Regions from separate parts of the Clostridium budayi genome, predicted to be linked through region 2. Evidence: a T-box and tRNA genes for the amino acid it is inferred to sense, from the RefSeq annotation. Region 2 holds a T-box; the other holds one or more tRNA genes.
The links. A T-box is a leader RNA that pairs with one kind of tRNA and senses whether it is charged. The one in region 2 lies ahead of tyrS (tyrosine--tRNA ligase), so its partner is inferred to be a tRNA-Tyr.
Positions count from the first base shown of each region.

Region 1 (3,422 bases), 250 kb from region 2:
GATAAAGATATTAATAGTAGAGAAGTAATATTAATTGAATAATTAACTAAATTAAACCCATAGCATTAATGCTATGGGTTTAATCTGATTTAAGAGGCAGTTTATTAGAGTTTTTATACTCATAATATCCATGAATTATCCCCTTTGCAATAACTTTTGCCATAGATAATACTAAAGAAAGTCTTATAGAGCGAGTATAAAATAACTCTGGATTTTCATTTGAATCTATTATTCCTACAATAGATTTACTTCCTACGTCTGGAAGTGACTTACCGACACCTTTTCCAGGACGAATTGCAAAATTTCTAATATGAATTTCACCTATAGAAGATTCAGCTCCAAGACAAGCATCAATCCCTATTATGTATGCATTTGGATGAGCTTTTGTTATTTCACTTAATTTGTTATCTATATTAAGAGCATGAATAGGTGCATCAATTGAACCATATACAGGTATAGGAAATAGACTATCTTTTAAAATACTTCCAACTAATGGCCCTAAACAATCACCAATACATTTATCTGTACCAATACATACGATTATAGTATCTTTAGAAAAGCAATTTTTAATGGATTGAGATATATCATAATATGCTAAAGGGGATGTGTGATGAATTTTTATTTCCATATAAGCACCTCCATGGTTATATATATGACTACTTATATATAAATAGAATTTCTTGAATAAAAATCTTTTATGGTGGAAAGTATTTTTATATAGGAGGTGAGCTAATGAAAAAAATAGTAATTACTAGCTGTTTAGCTATTTTATTATCATTATCATTTTATTTTATAGTAATTTGGGAGCCAGATAGTTATGTAGGAAATAATGCAGATAAAAATATAGTTTTAGATGAGAATAAAAATAATAAAAAAGAAACTACTGATAAAGTTAATGATAAAGAAAATATTAAAGAGGATAAAGAAGATAAAGAGAATAATTATGATTCATCACAAAGTTTAAATTCAGAAGATGAAAGTAGCAATAAAATATTAAATGAAGAAGAGAAAAATATAGAATCACAAAAAAAAGATACAAGTAATAAGGAAGATAACAAAGCAGTTCAAAGTAATGCAGCTTTATTTATAGTAAAAAAAGAAGAGATACTTGATAGATTATCATTTAAAGATAAGACAAAATTATTATCAGTAGCAAACAAAATGTCTGCAGTTGATGTTGAAAGAATAAAAGAAAGTTTAGAAAAAAAGAATGGAAAAGAAGGAGTAGCAGAGGCATTTAATATAATTAAACGTAGACTTACGGATGAAGACTATAAAGAAATTAAGGAGATATTATCACCTTATATAAATATAAAGTTATTAGAAGGCATGAACTAATATAAAAATATGTTTATTGATAAAAATAGGAGTATTTTAGAGATATAGGTAGAATATAAAATATAATCTCCATATTTGACCTGTTTTGTCATTTGAAATATAGGGTAGGAGACTATATACTAACTATTGTCGGTTGGGCAAACGCCTAACAGACAAGAAAAAATAAAGTTTTGGTGGAGTTCCCGAGTGGCCAAAGGGGGCAGACTGTAAATCTGTTGTCAGTTGACTTCGAAGGTTCGAATCCTTCCTCCACCACCATTTTATGGGCGCATAGCTCAGCTGGGAGAGCACCTGCCTTACAAGCAGGGGGTCACAGGTTCGATCCCTGTTGTGCCCACCATAAAATTTTAAAAATGATATATTGCTGATGTGGCTCAATTGGCAGAGCAGCTGACTTGTAATCAGCAGGTTATCGGTTCAAGTCCGATCATCAGCTCCAAACTAGGTGGAGTTCCCGAGTGGCCAAAGGGGGCAGACTGTAAATCTGTTGTCAGTCGACTTCGAAGGTTCGAATCCTTCCTCCACCACCATTTATGGGCGCATAGCTCAGCTGGGAGAGCACCTGCCTTACAAGCAGGGGGTCACAGGTTCGATCCCTGTTGTGCCCACCATATCATTTTTGAATTTTATAATTAAAACTTTATATGCTGATGTGGCTCAATTGGCAGAGCAGCTGACTTGTAATCAGCAGGTTATCGGTTCAAGTCCGATCATCAGCTCCAATTTAGGTGGAGTTCCCGAGTGGCCAAAGGGGGCAGACTGTAAATCTGTTGTCAGTTGACTTCGAAGGTTCGAATCCTTCCTCCACCACCATTAACATCAAGAATATTCTTGATGTTTTTTTATTTATCTAAATATTTAGTATTTTAATAAGTGGTGAATATTAACAATAAAATATTAAGTTATATATTTACAAAATATTATGTTATAAAAAAACACTATATAGGTAAAGCTAATAATATAGCAATTAATAGGTAAATTTAAATAAAAATAGAGAGAAAAAAATTGTGAACTTATAAAATATAGAAGAATTTTACATGAATAAAATGTATTGACTAGCTAAATTCTATGTGTTACAATTTTCAAAGAAATTCACTTAAAAATAAATACATAACTCTTATCAAGAGAGGTGGAGGGAAATGGCCCTTTGAAACCCAGCAACCTACAAATAATTTAATTATTAAAGTGTGGTGCTAATTCCTGTAGAGTAATCTACAAGATAAGAAAGATTAGGAAACTAGTTCTCTTCTTATCGAAGAGTTTTTTTTATTTAAAAAAATATATATTATAAGGAGAAGAAGAATGAGAAGATTATTTACATCAGAATCAGTTACTGAAGGACATCCAGATAAAATCTGTGACCAAATCTCAGATTCAGTATTAGATGCTATTTTAGAAAAGGATCCACATGCTAGAGTTGCTTGTGAAACTTGCACAACAACAGGTATGGTAATGGTTATGGGAGAAATCTCAACTAACTGTTATGTTGATATTCCAAAAGTTGTTAGAGAAACAATAAGAGAAATCGGATATGATAGAGCTAAATACGGATTTGACTGTGATACTTGTGCAGTAATGACAACTATCGATGAACAATCATCAGATATAGCTATGGGAGTTGACGAGGCTCTTGAATCAAGACAAGGTGAAAAAGATGATGTTGAAGCAGTAGGTGCTGGAGACCAAGGAATGATGTTCGGATACGCTACAAATGAAACAGAAGAATTTATGCCAGCTCCAATTGCAATGGCTCACAGATTATCAAGAAGACTTACAGAAGTAAGAAAGAATGGTACTTTAAAATACTTAAGACCAGACGGAAAAACTCAAGTTACAGTTGAATACGAACACGACAAGCCAAAGAGAATAGATGCAATAGTTATTTCAACTCAACACGATGAAGAAGTAACTTTAGAACAAATACAAGCAGATTTAAGAAAACATGTTATTGATTATGTAATACCTGCTGAATTATTAGATGAAAATACTAAGTATTACATAAACCCAACAGGAAGATTCGTTGTTGGTGGACCACAAGGAGATAGTGGATTAACAGGAAGAAAGATCATCGTTGATACTTACGG
Region 1 covers NZ_AP042456.1:2,634,459-2,637,880, reverse strand. The annotation lists gene mreB (rod shape-determining protein MreB) at 1-42, shown strand, start outside; gene yyaC (spore protease YyaC) at 80-628, opposite strand; gene ACZ5TJ_RS12690 (hypothetical protein) at 733-1,338, shown strand; tRNA gene ACZ5TJ_RS12685 (tRNA-Tyr) at 1,511-1,596, shown strand; tRNA gene ACZ5TJ_RS12680 (tRNA-Val) at 1,603-1,678, shown strand; tRNA gene ACZ5TJ_RS12675 (tRNA-Thr) at 1,702-1,777, shown strand; tRNA gene ACZ5TJ_RS12670 (tRNA-Tyr) at 1,783-1,868, shown strand; tRNA gene ACZ5TJ_RS12665 (tRNA-Val) at 1,874-1,949, shown strand; tRNA gene ACZ5TJ_RS12660 (tRNA-Thr) at 1,985-2,060, shown strand; tRNA gene ACZ5TJ_RS12655 (tRNA-Tyr) at 2,066-2,151, shown strand; SAM riboswitch class I at 2,453-2,564, shown strand; gene metK (methionine adenosyltransferase) at 2,641-3,422, shown strand, end outside.
Region 1: it has a tRNA-Tyr gene. The T-box ahead of tyrS (tyrosine--tRNA ligase) is inferred to sense a tRNA for this amino acid. The anticodon was not compared.

Region 2 (3,422 bases):
CGGGATAGATATGGCTCTGTTAAAAAAGAAATGGCAGAAAAGTATCCAGAAGATATAGATTTATATATTGATGGAAAAGAGCCAATAATTCTTGAAATTTATAAAAAGTGTGGATTAGATTAAAATTTAATAAATTAATAAGAATAGAGGATACAGAAAGCATTAAACCTGTATCCTCTATCTTTTAATAGTCATTAAATGAGTGTGACTATTTAAGCATTATTTTTTTAGCATTATTTTTTTAGCATTATATTTATAATTATTCATTAATAATTATCCGTTTTTAGTTAAAGTTTATTATATTATCCCCGTATTTTAAGCATTATATTGTGTAGTGAGTTAATATTATTTTATTATTATTTTAGTAAATCCTTTTTTCCCTTTTTTAACCATAGCGAACCCATCTTCAAAGTGTGATTTTTCTAAAGTTTCTGCAAAGTCAGTTACTTTATTATCGTTTATTGCTAATCCGCCTTGTTTTACAAATCTTTTACCTTCTGATTTTGATGGGAATACATCAAAATCAACTAATATATCAATTAGGTTATTTCCTAAATGTTCTTCAGTTATTTCTATAGTAGGAACGTGATCTAAGTTAGCTCCACCTTCAAATAAAGCTTCTGAAGCTTTAACAGCTTTAAGAGCTTCTTCTTCGCCGTGAACTAATTTAGTTACTTCGAAAGCAAGTCTCTTCTTAGCTTCGTTTATTTCTGAACCTTCTACAGAGCATAATTCTTTAATTTCATCCATTGATACAAATGTAAGTAATTTTAAGCATTTTTCTACGTCTGCATCAGCGATATTTCTCCAGTATTGGAAGAATTCAAATGGTGATACTTTATTTGGATCAAGCCATAAAGCTCCTCCTACAGTTTTACCCATTTTTTCTCCTTCACTATTAGTTAGAAGAGAACATGTCATAGCGTATACGCTTCTACCTTTTTTCTTTCTAACTAAGTCAACACCAGCAATCATATTTGACCATTGGTCGTCTCCGCCAAGCTCCATCTTACAACCGTATTTTTCATTTAATTCTACGAAATCGTAAGCTTGCATTAACATGTAGTTAAATTCTAAGAATGATAAACCTCTATCTAGAGCAAATCTTTTCTTGAAACATTCAGCAGCTAACATTTTATTAACTGTGAAGTGTCCACCAACTTCTCTTAAGAAATCGATGTAGTTTAATCCTCTAAGCCAATCAGCATTATTTACTAATATAGCTTTGTCATCAGAGAAATCAATAAATCTTGACATTTGTTTCTTAATTGACTCAACATTATGATTAATTTGTTCGTCAGTTAACATCTTTCTCATATCAGTTTTTCCACTTGGGTCACCAATAGTAACAGTACCTCCACCAATTAAAACAATTGGTCTGTGGCCAGCTTGTTGCATGTGTGCCATAAACATTAAAGCTATGAAATGTCCAACATGTAAGCTATCTGCAGTAGGGTCAAATCCAATATAGAAAGTAACTTTCTCTTTTCCAAGAAGTTCTCTTGTTTCTTCCTCATGAGTAAATTGTTTAATGTATCCACGTTCTTTTAAAACGTCTAAAACATTTCTTTCCATAATAATACCTCCAATAATTAATTAAAATTTCGATTAATTATTGACCTTCTTAGAAAAAACTAATATAATATATCTGTCAAATAATATTATTAATTATTAAAGAAGGGCAATAATGTAACGATTTAGCCAATTCTTTTTTGCTATATAAGTTTTGTGGTGATTCTTATATAGCTTTTTTATTTATATAAAAAATTATAAAAAATAATTTGATATAACAAAAAAACCTCATCCATAATAAGGACGAGATTGCTCACGTGGTACCACCTTAATTTATCAAATATAAACATCCGTAAATATTTGACCTCATTAAAAGTTTTTAACGGTACTCAGCCGATAACATCTAATATCTATTATAAATAATAGAGTTCAATGAATAACTCCAAGATGTATTCGAAAATAAATGTCTTTGCGCCTCTCATCAACCGGCAACTTTCTGTTAAGCTTAGATATTTCTACTTGTTCTCTTCACAGTTTTTATAAAATTAAATTTTTTTATAAATGTTTTGTATGTGCTTATTATATACCGATAAATTATTACAGTCAACAATAAATTTTGAATATTTTTATTAAGTGTATGTTAAAAATAAGTATTATGAGTAAATAAACAGACTAAAATGTAAATGGAATATGTTTCTTTTATGAGTTATTATAATAAAAGAAATATATTAACAAAGGAAGAGAGAAGGGAAATTATGAAATATTTAAAATATCTTTTAGTTTTCGTCCCAATTAGTATAATAGCTGAATTTATGCACTTATCAGAGACTCTTATATTTGTATTATCAGCTCTTGCTATAATACCTTTAGCAGGACTTATGGGAGAAGCAACAGAAGAAATATCATTTTATACAGGTCCAAAACTTGGAGGATTTTTAAATGCAACTTTTGGAAACGCAACAGAACTTATAATATCATTTTTTGCATTAAAGCAAGGTCTTTTTGACGTTGTTAAAGCATCTATCGCAGGTTCTGTAATAGGAAATATATTATTGGTTCTAGGTGCAAGTATGCTGTTTGGGGGATTAAAGTTTAAAACACAAAACTTTAATAAGAAAATAATAGATAATAGTTCAAGTATGCTTTTATTTGCAGTTATAGGATTAATTATACCTGCAATATTTACACATACAGTTAGTCAAGAATTATTAAATACTAAGTATGAAGGTTTAAGTGTAATAGTTGCTATTATAATGTTTATAATTTATATATTAAGTTTAGTGTTTTCATTCTTTACACATAAAGATATATATAAAGTTGAAGTTGAAGAAGATGGAGAAACTGCAAAATGGTCACTTAAAAAATCAATTTTAGTTTTAGCTGTAGCTACAGTTTTAATTGCAATTGAAAGTGAATTTTTGGTTGGTGCTGTAGAATCTATGACACAATCATTAGGACTTAGTGAATTCTTTGTAGGAATTATAATAATACCTATAATAGGTAATGCTGCAGAACATAGTACAGCTGTTGTTATGGCACTTAAAAATAAAATGGATGTTGCAGTTGAAATTGCTATAGGGTCAAGTCTTCAAATAATTTTATTTGTTGCACCAGTTTTAATTTTCTTAAGTTTATTATTTACTCCAATGAGTATTGTATTTAATGTATTTGAACTTGTAGCATTAATTGTAGCTGTAATGATTGCAAATAAGGTTGCAAATGATGGAGAATCAAACTGGCTTGAAGGAGTTCAACTACTAGCTGTATATATAATTATAGCTGCTGCATTCTTTGTAGTTTAATTAGAAATAATTTATATGGACTAAAAGTTATTAATATAAAACTCACGTACATTTTATAAAAAAGTTGCGTGAGTTTTTTTATAAGCTATTATTTAAAATTTTATAAAA
Region 2 covers NZ_AP042456.1:2,380,600-2,384,021, reverse strand. The annotation lists gene ACZ5TJ_RS11435 (GrpB family protein) at 1-123, shown strand, start outside; gene tyrS (tyrosine--tRNA ligase) at 346-1,575, opposite strand; T-box leader at 1,809-2,053, opposite strand; gene cax (calcium/proton exchanger) at 2,268-3,314, shown strand.